One region of the Erwinia sp. 9145 genome, then DNA from elsewhere that is predicted to be linked to it. Evidence: predicted binding sites of a transcription regulator. Region 1 holds the regulator's gene; the other holds the start of a gene.
The links. Region 1 encodes CRP, which controls carbon source genes, mostly activating them, when cyclic AMP is high. Its sites were predicted from a motif close to ATGTGANNNNNNTCACAT; they were not measured.

Region 2: the regulator CRP is predicted to act here: its motif matches at 2,774-2,791, upstream of FA91_RS09155 (sugar transporter).

Annotation. Positions count from the first base shown of each region.
Region 1 covers NZ_JQNE01000001.1:3,559,680-3,567,466, reverse strand. Annotated here, with positions in the region: gene FA91_RS16905 (aspartate aminotransferase family protein) at 1-668, shown strand, start outside; gene FA91_RS16900 (YccS/YhfK family putative transporter) at 651-2,729, opposite strand; gene crp (cAMP-activated global transcriptional regulator CRP) at 2,788-3,420, opposite strand; gene FA91_RS16890 (OsmC family protein) at 3,720-4,124, shown strand; gene FA91_RS16885 (phosphoribulokinase) at 4,151-5,020, opposite strand; gene FA91_RS16880 (YheU family protein) at 5,120-5,338, opposite strand; gene FA91_RS16875 (hydrolase) at 5,340-6,332, opposite strand; gene FA91_RS16870 (LysE family translocator) at 6,417-7,019, shown strand; gene FA91_RS16865 (glucoamylase family protein) at 7,093-7,787, opposite strand, start outside.
Region 2 covers NZ_JQNE01000001.1:1,865,438-1,873,224, forward strand. Annotated here, with positions in the region: gene FA91_RS09135 (Rrf2 family transcriptional regulator) at 1-288, opposite strand, end outside; gene FA91_RS09140 (glutathione S-transferase) at 458-1,078, opposite strand; gene FA91_RS09145 (NAD(P)-dependent oxidoreductase) at 1,110-1,982, opposite strand; gene FA91_RS09150 (flavin reductase family protein) at 2,164-2,724, shown strand; gene FA91_RS09155 (sugar transporter) at 2,857-4,041, shown strand; gene FA91_RS09160 (TetR/AcrR family transcriptional regulator) at 4,063-4,728, opposite strand; gene FA91_RS09165 (SDR family oxidoreductase) at 4,820-5,563, shown strand; gene FA91_RS09170 (SDR family oxidoreductase) at 5,662-6,513, opposite strand; gene FA91_RS09175 (LysR family transcriptional regulator) at 6,616-7,515, shown strand; gene FA91_RS09180 (helix-turn-helix transcriptional regulator) at 7,623-7,787, shown strand, end outside.

The DNA.
Region 1 (7,787 bases):
TCGTGGTTGAGCCGATTCAGGGCGAAGGCGGCGTCGTACCGGCTACGCCAGAATTTATGCAGGGGCTGCGCCAGCTCTGTGATGAACATCAGGCGCTGCTGGTGCTGGATGAAGTGCAAAGCGGCATGGGGCGCAGCGGCAAACTGTTCGCTTATGAGCACTACGACGTGAAGCCCGATATTCTGACCTCGGCGAAAGCGCTGGGCGGCGGTTTTCCGGTCAGCGTCATGATGACCACGCAGGAGATTGCCTCCGTGATGTCGCCGGGCGTTCACGGCACCACCTACGGCGGCAACCCGCTGGCCTGCGCCGTGGCGGAAGCCGCGCTGGACATCATTAATACCGAAGAGGTGCTGCTCGGCGTAGAAACGCGTCGCGCGCAGTTTGTCGCTGCACTGGAGGCGCTGGATGCAAAACGCGATCTGTTCAGTGAGATCCGTGGCAAAGGGCTGCTGATTGGCGCGGCGCTTAAACCACAGCATGCCGGAAAAGCGCGCGATATTCTCAATGCCGCCGCCGCCGAAGGCGTGATGATCCTGAATGCCGGCACCGACGTGCTGCGCTTTGCTCCTTCGCTGGTGATCGAACCGGCGGACATTGAAGAAGGCATGGCGCGCTTTGCCAGAGCGCTCGACAACGTACCTGGCTTATCAGGCGCCTTTTCGTAACCGCCGTGACAACCAGCCTCCGTGGTGAGGCCGGTTGGACCACGCCAGCGACGAAATGGTGTGCATCACGCTCAGGTGATCCAGCACGCGCCTGACGTGCCGCTCCAGAATGGTCACCGGGCCGCGGTTAAAATCCTCCGGCGCCTCCAGAATGCTGCTGGCGGAGCTGGGGCCGTCGTATTCCAGCCGCTGCTGGCAGCGCTGAAGGGCGATTTCACAACTCTGAAGATAGCGTTCCGCCAGCGATGCGGTGAGCATGGTATGCTCCCGCGCCAGAATCGTCATGGCGTTGATGTGCTCAACAATAAACTGGCTGTGCGTCACCCACAGCTTCATATCGGACAGATAGCGCGTATTAAACCCCGGCTCCTGCATTGACTGGTTCAGCGAATTGAACAACGCGTTATGCGCCTGATTGACCCGCATACGTTGCCAGGCCAGCTTTGTCGCATCCTCTTCGTTGCCCAGCAGCATTTGCAGCGCGTCCTGAAACGCTTCCAGCGCATCGTGCGCGTTTTGCCTCAGCAGACCGCTCTGCCACTGCGGCCAGAGCCAAATCATGCCGCCAAAAGCAATCAGACAGCCCATTATCGTATCAAGCAGGCGCGGCAGCAGGAAGTCCGCGCCGTTCAGGGACAGCAACTGAAGCGACCAGACGGCGGTGACGGTAAAGCCAATCATCGCCACGCCGTAAAATTTACGGATCACCAGATAGCCGGCCAGGGTAATGGTCAGCATTCCCAACAGAATCAGCGACTCCGGCGCATGCAGACGCAGCGTAATGGCGGCGATGACCAGCCCGGCCAGCGTGCCGAGCGCACGGTGCTGGATGCGCACGCGCGTGGCGCTGTAGCCGTTCTGGCTGACAAACATCACCGTCATCAAAATCCAGTAAGGTTTAGGAAGATCGAAGAACAGGGCCAGAGAACTGGCAAAAGCCAGCATGACCGCGAAACGTGCGGCGGTGCGCAGCGCGGCGGATTTCAGCGAAAGGTAGCTTTTGATCGCCGGCAGCAGCGGCAACCGGCGCTGGCGATCCGCCATCAGGTCGCGTTGATAGAGCGGGCGCTGAGTGCGGAGCACGCGCGCGATGCGGCTGAAGTGCCAGGCGCAAAAATTGCTCACCGGATTGTCCGGGTGCTGGCGTGAGATCTTCTCCAGCGCCTGCAACTGCTTATCCATTGAAAAACGCTCCGGCAGCCGGTGATAAAGAATATCGTCGGCCAGCTGGCGAAGACGCGCGGCGATGGTCTGCGCGTTCCAACGGATCACCGCTTCAGCATGGCTTTGCCCGACCAGTTTCTGCACTTCTTCAGGCTGATGCAGGCTGACCGAAATATGCTCCTGCAAATCCATCGCCACCTGAAAGGCGCGGGTGAGGCGCTTATGGTGATTATCGCGACTGGCGGCCAGCATATGCATTTGCTGATAACAGATGCTGATGAGATCGACCGCCTTTTGTTGCCGCGCCAGCAGCGGCGGCAGCGCATCATCAGGATCGGTTAGTCTGGTCAATAGCGTATATTTCGCCTCGCAATAGGCAGCCAGTTCACGATAAAGCAGGCTGAGCGTTTCGCGCATCGGCTGCTCTTTCCACAGCCAGAACCAGAACCAGTTGAAGACGCCGTACCAGATGGTGCCAAGCACGTAGAGCAGCGGCGGCTGCCACATCGGCATGCGACCGCTGAGGCTGAGGGTAAAGATGGCGGCAATCAGCGAACCGGGCAGCAGCCTGCCGTGCAGCGGGCTGATCTCGCCGGTGACGCCCAGCAGCAGCGCCATCACCAGCAGGATCGCCGGGAGCGGCACCGCCTGCGCGCCGAGGTATTGGATCAGAAAGCTGCTGAAGGCAAACAGGCAACCGCCAATGATCAGGCGTTTGAAGAAGCGCTTATGCGGCGTGTCAAGCCCGGCGATGTTGCAGCAGGCCGGTACGAGGGAGAAGAGCAGCCCGTATTGCAGGCTACCGGCCAGCCATCCTGTTGCCACGGGCAAACAGAGCACCAGCGTCTGACGCAGTGCGTAGTTCACTTCAGGATGGTAAATCAGTCTGCGCCACATTTCGCTGTACCCAATAAAAAGGCGCGGCATGGATGCCGCGCCAGAGTAGCAAAGCCGGTTAGCGCGTGCCGTAAACGACGATAGTTTTTCCGTGTGCGGAGATCAGATTCTGATCTTCCAGCATCTTGAGAATGCGGCCAACGGTTTCGCGGGAGCAGCCAACGATCTGACCAATCTCCTGACGGGTGATTTTGATTTGCATGCCGTCCGGGTGAGTCATCGCGTCCGGCTGCTTCGCCAGGTTGAGCAGCGTTTGGGCAATGCGGCCCGTCACGTCAAGAAACGCTAAATTACCCACTTTCTCGGAGGTGACCTGAAGACGACGCGCCATTTGGGAAGAGAGACGCATCAGGATGTCAGGATTCACCTGAATAAGCTGACGGAATTTCTTATAGGAAATTTCAGCCACTTCACACGCGGTCTTCGCACGAACCCATGCGCTACGCTCCTGGCCCTCTTCAAACAGGCCAAGCTCTCCAATAAAATCGCCCTGATTGAGGTAAGAGAGGATCATCTCTTTGCCTTCTTCATCCTTGATCAGCACGGCGACCGCACCTTTGACGATGTAGTAAAGCGTTTCTGCTTTTTCACCCTGGTGAATCAGCGTGCTTTTTGATGGATATTTATGAATATGGCAATGTGACAGGAACCATTCAAGAGTCGGGTCTGTTTGCGGTTTGCCGAGAACCATTCGCTGTTATCCTCTGTTGTCATCATACCTGAATGCAGGCGCTGATTTGTCTGCCAGGCGTTGAAATAGTAAAGCGTTTCCCATCGGGATATTTGTCCAGGCCCGCAGGGTTCATTATATCGTCCCGTTTCGTCACGCTTGTAGAGTACTGACGAGAGTGTTTCAGCTTTGTTTTTAACACAGCTTTAAACGAGTGTCTTCTGTTGTCTCGCTTCAGCATAGCGGGAAACAGGACGCATTGCCGTTTTTGTTATCAGCGCGTAATCTGATGTGAATTGAATGAATTAAAGGAGTCGGTTATGCAAGCGCGCGTCAAATGGGTGGAAGGTCTGACTTTTTTGGGAGAATCCTCATCCGGGCATCAGCTGTTAATGGACGGAAACGCAGGCGATAAAGCGCCAGGCCCGATGGAAATGGTGTTGATGGCCGCGGGCGGTTGCAGCGCGATCGACGTGGTTTCCATTCTGCAAAAAGGCCGGCACGACGTCGTTGATTGCGAAGTCAAACTCACCTCAACGCGGCGCGAAGAGGCACCGCGACTGTTTACCCATATCAACCTGCACTTTATCGTTAGCGGTAACGCGTTGAGTGATAAAGCCGTTGCTCGCGCCGTTGAACTTTCCGCCGAAAAATATTGTTCCGTGGCGCTGATGTTGGGGAAAGGCGTTGAAATTACCCACAGTTTTGAAGTGAATACGCTATAAACCTTAATGCTCCGGTTAACGGGGCTTTATTCAATTTTTTTTCCTTCAATAAGGCGTTTGACCAGCGGCCCCATAATCAGCTCCATCGCCAGCCCCATTTTTCCGCCCGGCACCACCAGCGTATTAATATGCGAGATGAATGATCCCTGAAGCATCGACAATAAATAAGGGAAGTCGATATCGTCCAGCGCCTGAAAATGGATCACCACAAAGCTTTCATCCAGCGAAGGAATACCGCGCGCGGCAAAGGGATTAGACGTATCTACCGTCGGTACGCGCTGGAAGTTAATATGGGTGCGCGAAAACTGCGGCGTAATAAAGTTGATGTAATCTTCCATTGAACGCACCACCGAATCCATCACCGCTTCGCGTGAATGACCGCGCTCGCCGGTATCGCGCACCAGTTTCTGAATCCACTCCAGATTGACAATCGGTACCACGCCCACCAGCAGATCGACATTTTGCGCCACGTTATGCTGCGATGTCACCACGCCGCCGTGAAGTCCTTCATAAAACAGCACGTCGGTAGGTTCCGGCAGCGGCTGCCAGGGCGTGAAGGTGCCGGGAACCTGATTCCACGGCACGGCTTCGTCGTAGGTATGCAGATATTTGCGCGACTGGCCGGTGCCGCTGCGGCCATACTCGCTGAAGGTCTGCTCCAGCAGCAGAAAGTCGTTGGCGTCGGGGCCGAAGTAGCTGATATGTCGGCCCAGGTCGCGTGCTTTACGGATCGCCATATCCATTTCGGGCCGGGTAAAACGATGGAAGCTGTCGCCCTCGACTTCTGCCGCACGCAGATTTAACTGCTGAAAGATTTTGCGAAAGGCCAGGCTGGTGGTGGTGGTGCCCGCTCCGCTGGAGCCGGTAACGGCGATCACAGGATGTTTAGCTGACATGGCGAACGACTCCCTGAAAAAATTTTCAATGCGGCATTGTTATCACGATCCGCCGGTAGGTGTCACGCGGGCCGCTGACAGCGGCGGCTGCATTTGCCGCTATTCGCTGAATTTGCCGCGCGGCATAATGTTAATGGTTTCATGGAGTTCTGACCACACCAGCACCGCTTCGCCGCTGGCGAGCTGACGTCGAACGTCCTCCACCTTCTGCGCCAGCGAACGCTCCTGCTCGCCGTAGTCGGTGCCTTCTCGCAGCACGAATGATTCAATCAGATTTTCAAGGGTTTCCGCGGAAACGTCTTGCCAGGGAATAATCATTTCATTTGTCCAGCCAGGTTGAAAGCCACTGCGGCACGCGCTGCTCCAGCCACATTTGCGGCTTTAAGAGCGTGCCGCCTACAAATCCTACATGTCCGCCGTGCCGGGTGAGCTGATACTCCACCGTAGCGGGCAGCATCGCCGGCGGCGGGATCACCGCGGCGGTCATAAAGGGATCGTCCGCCGCGTGAATAATCAACAGCGGTTTCGCCACGCCGGGCAGCAGCGGCAGGGCGCTACAGCGTTGATAGTAGTCGGACGCATCACGAAAACCGTGGGCGCGTGCCGTAATCGCATCGTCGAATTCCCGCAGTTTTTTCATCGCTTTAAGCGCCGGTAAATCCACCGGCAGCGTACCCGGCCAGGCGTGAAGCTTGCGGGCGGCGTTTTGCTTTAGCAAGCCTAACAGATAACGCTGATAGACGCGCGAAAAGCCCTGCTCAAGCTTAACGCTACAGGGTTCCAGCATCAGCGGCGCCGAAATCACCACGCCGGCGTCAAGTAAACACCTCTCCTGCTGCTGGCCCATCAGAAAGGCGAGCATATTACCGCCCAGCGAGACGCCGACGGCCGCAGTGGGAACGTGGCCCCACTCGTCGCGCAGCCACTGAAGCAGGTAGCTGGCGTCTTCGGTTTCGCCTGAATGGTAGATCCGCGCCAGCCGGTTGGGTTCGCCGCTACAGCCGCGAAAGTGCATTACCACGCCCAGCCAACCGCGTGCCTGAAACGCCTGTAGCAATCCGTGGGCATAAGGGCTGTGGACGCTACCCTCCAGCCCGTGAAACAGCACCACGCGCGGCTTATGGCGCGCCTGCGCCGGATCTTCGCTCCAGGCCAGATCGACAAAATCACTGTCCGGCAGCGTCAGCCGCTGCCAGTGAGGCATGAGCGAGATCCGACGGCGCACCAGACGCGGCAACATCGTTTGCAGATGGGGATTGCTCAGGCCCGGCAGAGGACGGAAGGCGTCATCATTTACGTTGTTAAAATTCATCTTCAAAAGGCTTGTAGGATCCCCGTCACATTGCTAGCTTCGTCAGGTTCATTTCAGATTTGCGGTGAGGAGCACCCGTTTCATATGGAACTGAGTCTTTTTTTGTCTATGCTGGGCTTTCTGTGGGTAGCCGCGATTACACCCGGCCCTAATAATATGCTACTCACCGCCTCCGGCGCGAATTTTGGTTTTCTTCGCTCGCTGTGGCTGTTGTTTGGCATCATGCTGGGCATGCAGTTGATACTGCTGATGGTGGCCTTCGGTATTGGCGGTCTGATTTTACTTTATCCCTCGCTCCATCTGGCGTTAAAAATTGCCGGTAGCCTCTATCTGCTGTGGCTTGCGTGGAAAATTGCCACGGCGGCCTACGAGAAACTGGAGACGCCCACTGCGCCGCCCGCGCCGATGCCGTTCTGGCAGGGTGGAATGCTTCAACTTATCAATCCCAAAGCCTGGCTGATGACGCTGGGCGCTGTCGCCGCCTTCAGCCTGAGCGGTGACGCCTGGCGCGGCTCGGTGATGGCAATAAGCGTTGGTGTGGCGCTGGTGAACCTGGTGTCGGGCGTGATCTGGCTCGGCTTTGGCTCGCTGATTGGCCGTATTTTGCGCAGCCGCCGGGCATGGAAAATTTTCAACGTCTCGATGGGCCTGCTTACTGCGGCCTGCGTGCTGCTGATCTGGCATTAATTCCGCATTTACTGATAAAAAAACTGACGCGCGGATTGTTAAGTCATGCGCGTCAGCGTGCAAGGGCCCTCCGTCAGGGAGCCTCTTCATCAGGCAAATGAACGATAACCTGATGTTCCAGGTTATCTTTACTCAAGGGTATTGCTTCATTTTCGCACAGCACACCGTCCAGCCACAGTTGACCGACGCCGCTCGTGCGGGTCACGTTGATATGATAAGTGCCGTTTCCTTCCCGATAAATCACCGTGACCGCAGGCCAGTCAGCGGGCAGCCGTGGCCGGACAGACAGATATTCCCCGTGCCGCGTTATACCCAGTAAATGCTCAATCACTAACTGCCAGGTCCAGCCAGCAGAACCGGTGTACCAGGTCCATCCTCCGCGTCCGACGTGGCCTTCTGCCGCGTAAACATCGGCAGCCATAACGTATGGCTCAACTTTATACGTTCTGGTACCGGCAGCCGTCAGGCTATGATTGATCGGATTGATCAACGACAGAAGCGACCAGGCGCGGTCGGTCTGCCCCCTTTCTGCAAAGGCCATGATTGCCCATAGCGCGCCGTGCGTGTATTGCCCGCCGTTTTCCCGGATTCCCGGCAGATAGCCGCGAATGTAGCCCGGATTTGGGCCGGCGCCGTCGAAAGGCGGTGTGAGCAGCTTGATCAGGCCATTATCGCTATCGACCAGCTGCTGATAGAGCGCATTTAAGGCCGACTCACATTTGTCCGGGTCGCCCGCGCCGGACAGCACCGCCCAGCTTTGCGCAATGG
Region 2 (7,787 bases), 1.7 Mb from region 1:
GACTTCCGGTCGCCCTGCCATCAGCGGCTTATCTTCCAGCACCGAAAGATAAATATCACACAGGGTAATCTCCTGCGCCGGACGACCCAGACGGATGGTGCCCGAGCGGCCGAGCGTGGAGACGATGATGCCGTCCCGGGTCAGCGGCACCATCATTTTGCGCACAAAACTCGGGTTTGCATTCAGGCCCATCGCCAGAATTTTGCTGGTGCTGCGTTTACCTTCCCGCTCCGCATGGGCCACACAGAGCACCATTTGTAAGGCCGTAGGAAAACGAATATCAAGCATGTTCAGATCCTTGCTTTTAAACGCCGGTTGGCGCCTTTATAAAAAAGCATTAAAAATCAGTTAACTATAAAAAAAACCACGTCGTTAATATAACAAATATTGTTGCATTTTAGAAGAAACGACGTTAGCGATTACTGCTATTTACGCTATTGCATTGAATAACATAAAATTATGTCTTTAACTGGTTAGCGTCCACCACCCTTTCCAGCACCGGCAAACCCCGTACATTTTCTGCAATCTGGACGAGTTTTGGCGTATGTTGCTCAAACCAGGCTTTTCGCGGCCGCCAGCACATTATTACCGGAAAATAAGCGTCAAGCAGACTGACCTGCTCGCCAAACCAGTATGGCCCTTCCCCTGCCTGGCTCTCCAGCCAGAGATAGAGCGACTCGCGGTAGCGATCGGTCGAGCTTTCCAGCTCTTCTGGCGCCGTGTTGACCCAGCGTGCGGGATAGTCGCCGTAGGTCAGCGTGGGATAAACGTTGGCCACCAGCCAGATCAACAGGCGATAAAACTGCTGACGCTGCGGGGTGCCCGCCGACGGTGCGAGATGCGGGTTCTCATCCAACAGCATCAGGGCAATGGCGGCGGTTTCGGTCATAACAGAACCGTCAGCGCGCACCAGCGTCGGCACCTGCGCCAGCGGATTAACCGCCAGCAAACGCTCCCGCGCCGGGCCGGGCTTATCAAAACCTGTCACGTCCACCAGTTGATAGGCTTCGTCCGCCAGCGTAAACATGATTTCGCTAATGGCCGAACCCCAGCCAGGCGCGCCGTACAGTTTCTGCATAAAGACCTCCGTGCGGTTCTACAGGGCGTGCTTACAGCGTCTTCTCACTCAGATAGTGATAAACCACTGATAAATCATTTTCGCCATAGCCGGCGTTTACCGCTTCCTGCCAGACATCGGCGATCAGCCGCAGTCCCGGCAGTTCGCTGTCTTTAGCCGCCGACAGCGCCAGCCTGGCATCTTTCAGTGCCCAGGTCAGCTGCATCTGAGGATCGTAGCGCCCTTCTTTCATCATTTCCAATTTGGCACTGGCGTACGGCACGGCCAGCGGCCCGCCCTCCAGCACTGACCAGAGATCGTCAGAAGTAAAGCCAAACTCTTTCGCCATCTGCATGCTTTCGGACAGCCCCTGCACCATCGAAATCAGCCAGGCGTTGACCACCAGCTTCATTTTCGAAGCCGAACCGGCCGCGCCCAGCCACTTTGTCGCTTTTGAAATGGCGGCGAATACCGGTTCAACGGCGGCGGCGCGCTGGCGGTCGCCGCTGGCCAGCACCACGATTTGCGCATTTTCCGCCGGCGTTTTGGTGCCGGAAACCGGCGCATCGATAAACACGACGTCGGGACGACGTTCGGCAAAAAAGCCGATCAGTTTTTCCGTGGCCTCAACGCCAATTGTGCCCATTTGTACCACGATGGCACCGTTTTTCAGCGCTGAAGACGCCTGCTCAAGAACGCTCTCCGTTGTCGCCGCATCGGCGAGCATGGTGATAACCACGCCGGCCTGCTCAACGGCCTGCTGGGGCGAGTTAGCCAGGGTCAGACCGGCCGCTTTAAGATCGTCGCCACGCGATTTAGTCCTGTTCCAGCCTGAGGTCGAAAAGCCGTTTTTCAGTAAATTCGCTGCGAAGGCATGGCCCATCGCACCTAATCCTAATACCGCCACCGCGGGATGCTGACTCATAAACGTTCTCCTTTAGCTAAGCGCGACCGCAGCCACACACTGTCTCCAGGGTAGCGCACCCGCACAATAATTTCTTCTTTATCGAATGAAAACGCCGTGCGGGAATTCGTAACGGGGTGTGAATGTCTGCCAGCATCGGCCAGGGTCATCTATAATTATCCCGTTAACGGGAGAAATAATGATGACTCACCAGATGAAAAAAATTGATTTTCCGGTCAGCAACGTGCGCCATTTTCTGGAGCCAGGCCCGGTGGTGTTGGTTTCATCGCAGCATGATGGCGAAACGGATATTATGACGCTGGGCTGGCATACCGTTCTTGAATTTTCCCCCTCGCTAATCGGCTGTATGATCTCCGCCGGAAACCACAGTAACCAACTGATTCGTCAGAGCGGTGAATGCGTCATCAACCTGCCCACCTCCTCGCTGCTGGAGACGGTGGTGAAAATCGGCAACTGTAGCGGCACGCGATGCGACAAATTTCATGATTTTGCCCTGACGGCGGAAAAAGGCGAACGCGTCAGCGCGCCGTTGATTGCAGAGTGTCATGCCAGTTTTGAGTGCACGCTTCATAATGATCAACTGGTGGACGGCTTCAGCTTTTTTATTTTTGAAGTAATTAAAGCCCATGTTGCCGCATCTCCTGAAAAACCGGAAACGATCCACTACTGCGGCGACGGCGAATTTATGCTTTCCGGCAAACACGTCAGTCGCCGTTCGCTGTTTCGCCCCGACATGCTGTAAATATGAAATGGCTGATTTACAAAAAAGGCGAATTTTCGATGTCTTATTAATGTGATTTGCATCACAATATAGCGATACTTTTTCGACTTCGTCTCAGCGAAATTAATCACTTATCAATAAGCTGTTAACCTGATGCAATCAACTACTGTTTCACGCAAAACGGCGTGGCTGCGCGTCATCCTGCTCGCCGTTGCCGCCTTTATTTTTAACACCACCGAGTTTGTGCCCGTCGGTCTGCTTTCTGACATCGCCGACAGCTTCTCGATGCAGACCGCGCAGGTCGGCCTGATGCTGACTATTTATGCCTGGGTGGTGGCGCTGCTTTCGCTGCCGCTGATGCTGCTGACCAGCCAGGTTGAGCGCCGCTTTCTGCTCATCGCTATCTTTATCCTGTTTATCGCCAGCCACGCCTTTTCCACCGTTGCGTGGAGCTTCAGCACGCTGGTGGCGTCACGTATCGGTATTGCGCTGTCGCACGCTATTTTCTGGTCGATCACCGCGTCGCTGGCGATCCGTGTGGCACCCGCCGGGAAAAAAACGCAGGCGCTGGGCATGCTGGCAACCGGCACCGCGCTGGCGATGGTGTTGGGCCTGCCGCTGGGTCGTCTGATCGGACAATACCTTGGCTGGCGAATCACCTTTGGCGTCATTGGCGGCGTGGCGTTGATCACCCTGATCTGCCTGGCAAAGCTGTTGCCGCCGCTACCCAGCGAGCACAGCGGCTCGCTGAAAAGCGTGCCGATGCTGTTTCGCCGTCCGGCGCTGGTGGCGCTGTATGTGTTGATCGCAGCCATTGTGACCGCGCATTACACCGCCTACAGCTACATTGAACCGTTTATCCAGAACGTGGCGCAAATGAGCGATAACTTCACCACGCTGCTGCTGCTGATATTTGGCGCAGCGGGCATCGTCGGCAGCATACTGTTCAGCACCTTCGGCAACCGCTATCCGGCCAGCTTCCTGGTGACGGCTATTGCGCTGGTTTCCGCCTGCATGCTGACGCTGTTTCTGGCCGCCACGCACGCCATCGCTATCGCCTGGCTGTGTATCATCTGGGGAATGGCGATGATGATTATCGGCCTGGCGGTGCAGGTACGGGTGCTGAATCTGGCGCCGGATGCGACTGACGTGGCGATGGCTTTGCTCTCCGGGATCTATAATATCGGCATCGGCGGCGGCGCGCTGCTGGGCAATCAGGTGAGTCTGCATCTCAATATGGGCAGCATCGGCTACGCGGGCGGCACCATTGGACTGTTTTCGCTGGCGTGGTGCCTGTGGAGCATTCGTCGCTTTCCACAGCTCAGAAGCCACGGTTGACGCCTGCCGGTCAGGGCGCCATTACTTCGCGTTGTTTAACGTGGTTCTGGCGTCCCATCCCGCCATCATCATTGTGACCATCCCTTCCAGTTCCGCCCGGTTTACGCCGTCCCGCGCCAGAATGGACATGCCGTTTTGCAGGGTTTGCACCACGCGCGCGAGCGCCGGTATATCGACCTGCTCCGGGATCTCACCCGTTTCCACAGCCTGACGCAGCCGCGCCTCGAGGCGTTGAAAAGTAACCGCGCGCATTGACCGGACGACCTCGCCCAGTTCGCTGTGTCCCTCGCTGCCCACCATCGAAAGCGTCACCATGCAGCCGTTCGGGATCTCGCTGATGCCCTCCGTCAAGGCGCGAGCGGAATCCATCAGCAGCGCTGTCACCGCCTCGCGAGCCGTAGCGGCTGACAGAAATCGCTCCCAGATCAGCGATTCATAGCATGTGCGATAGTGACGCAATGCCTCCAGATAAAGCGCTTCTTTCGATCCGAAGGCCGCGTAAAGGCTGGGCGAACCAATTCCCATCGCGGCCGTGAGATCCGAAATGGAAGTGGCTTCATACCCCTTTTGCCAGAACAGACGCGTTGCTTTTGCCAGTGCGGCGTCCGGATCGAACGCGCGCGGGCGTCCACGCGCGCGTGAAGGCGTATTTTTAGCGGACTGTGCCGTTTTCTCTGATTTATGCATGGATCGTTATATAAACCGATTGACGGGTTTGTGCAACCATCCTAATTTATGTGTCGATCACTACATAAATATAATCACAGAGGAACAGGCAATGAATGAACTGACAGGTAAGCGCGCGCTGGTCACCGGCGGGTCGCGTGGTATCGGTGCCGCTATTGCACTGGCGCTGGCGGAAAAAGGCGCAGATGTCGCTCTCACCTACGAGCACGCGGCGGACAAAGCCGCCGGCGTGGTTAAAGCTATTGAGAACAAGGGGCGGCGCGGCTTTGCCATTCAGGCCGACAGCGCAGATGCGGCTGCGGTGACGCGTTCCGTCAATGAGGCGGTCAGCAGCCTTGGCGGTCTTGATATTCTGGTAAACAATGCGGGGATCGCCCGTTCGGGTTCGCTGCCGGAGATGAGCCTGGAGGAGATTGATGCGCTACTTAATATTAATATCCGTGCAGTGATCCTCGCCTCACAGGCCGCTATTCCGCACCTTAAACAGGGTGGGCGGATCATCAGTACCGGCTCGTGCCTGGCGGAGCGCGTACCAATGGCGGGCGTGACGGTTTACTCATTGACCAAGTCGGCGCTGCTCGCCTTCACACGAGGCCTGGCACGCGATCTCGGCCCGCAGGCCATAACGGTCAACCTCGTACAGCCGGGACCGATCGACACCGATATGAACCCGGCGGCCAACGGCGATTTTGCTGAGGGAAACCGTAAACAGACGTCGCTGGGCCACTACGGTAAACCTGACGATATTGCCGACGCGGTGGCCTTTCTGGCCAGCGCGGCAGCAAACTACATCACCGGCACCGCGCTGACGGTAGATGGTGGTTCTAACGCCTGAAAAAAAAACTCGCCGCTGGTGTTGCGGCGAGTTTTTACCACCGTCGGGTGAAGCTTAATATTGCCCGCTCGACGATTTACACCCTGCTAATGTCGGCATCAATCCGCAAAGGCATCCAGCTCCTCCTGACTGAAATCGGCCGCCGCCGCAACGCGTTGCTGCTCATCCAGTAAAGCAAGGCGCGATTTCAGCGCACGCCGCACGCCGGCGTGGGCATCGGCACCCAGAATCAGCCGCAGCGGCGGAGACTGATGATCGGCCACGTTCAGCATTGCATCGACCATCCGTACCGGATCGCCTTTAATTACCCAACCGCCGCTGTCGAGCGATTTCCTGATCTGTGCGGAAGCCGTACCTTCGTAATCGGGTAAAGGTTCAGGCCGCACAAGCGCATTGCCAAAATCCGTTCGGGCCGGGCCGGGTTCAACAATGACAAAATCAATACCAAACGGGCTGACTTCCTGGGCAACCGATTCGATAAAACCTTCAATTCCCCATTTTGATGCATGATAAAGACTGAATCCCGGATAGGCTATCTGGCCACCCTCGCTTGAGATCTGTAGGATACGGCCTCCCCCCTGACGCCGCAGGTGAGGAAGAGAAGAACGTATCAGTACGATCGATCCGATGAGGTTGGTATCGATAATGTCACGCAGATGCCGATCGTCAGTTTCCTCTGCCGCCCCGAAAACGCCGTAACCCGCGTTACTTACAATACGATCGATGCGTCCGGAAAACCTGAACGCCTCATCGACTGCATTGCTCACTGCCAGGGTGTCACGCAGGTCAGCCTGAATTAAATGAAACTGCTCGGGATAGCGTTCTTTAAGTTCATGCGTTTTGCGCAGATCGCGAGTCAGCCCCACGACGTTATCACCACGGGTAAGAAGTTTTTCAGTCAGGATCCGGCCCAGTCCGGAAGAAACACCGCTTATCATCCAGGTCTGCATAATAAAATCTCCACTCCAGATTAATGAGATTTATTATTGTCAGATCTTACTCATGTATACTATACCAACAATACTCAATAAACTGTTGGTTAAAAACGAACAATGTCACAACCTTCTTTCAACGATCTGAATGCGTTCATTACCGTTGCGGACTACACCAGTTTTCGACAAGCCGCGCAGGTTTTGAATATTGCGCCCTCTTCGCTCAGCCATACCATCCGGCAGCTGGAAGAGACGCTTGGCGTTCGCCTTTTTAATCGCACCACCCGAAGCGTAGCGTTAACGGAAGCGGGCCACAGCCTGCGCGCAACGCTGGTTCCCGCGCTGAAAGAGGTCAATCTCGCGCTGGAAAACATCGCCCTATTTCGGGCATCACCCGCTGGCACGTTACGTATCAACGCCCCCGAAACGGCGGCAGCAATCCTGTTGCACAAGGTGGTGCCGGACTTTCTGGCAAGATACCCGGACGTGTCGCTTGATATTGTTGCTGAAGGCCGCCTGATAGATATTGTCGCAGAGGGGTTCGATGCAGGGGTTCGCCTGGGAGAAAGCCTCGCTCAGGGAATGAATGCCGTGAGGTTTGGCGGCCCGGTGCGATTTATCACTGTGGCATCAGAAGGCTATCTTTCCGGGCGGCAGGCCCCCGCCGTTCCGGACGACCTGCGCCGGCATGAATGCATTCGACATCAGTTGCCCAGTGGCAAACGTTACCAGTGGGAATTTTCACGGCAGGGACAGGAGATCACCATTGATGTTCCCGGCCGTCTTACATTAAATACTATCCCGCTGATGATCGCTGCCGCCGTTGATGGGCTGGGGATTGCCTGTGTCCCGGAAAGCGCAGTGATGGCGGAACTGGCATCGGGCCGCCTCCGGCGTCTTCTTGACAACTGGAGCCCGCCTTTTCCGGGGCTTTATTTATATTATCCGGGAAACCGTCAGATGCCCCCGGCGCTGAGAGCATTTATCGATTTAATAAAGGAAGTTAATCATCATGGATAGGTATGATGCCGGAGGCATTAACCTGGCGGCGAACCCGCGGTGAGAATACACATTGACCCGTCGCCAAAACCAGCCAGGCTTTACAGAGTCATTGAGGAGAAAACACGTTGATACCGGACTGCAAACTGCTGGGACACTACCTGAAAGATCGTCGAGGAAAACTCGATCCTGAGAGCTTTGGTATTTCACCACGCCGCCGTCGTACGCCGGGCCTGCGCCGCGAAGAAGTGGCACAGCGCGCCAACGTCAGCGCCACCTGGTATACCTGGCTT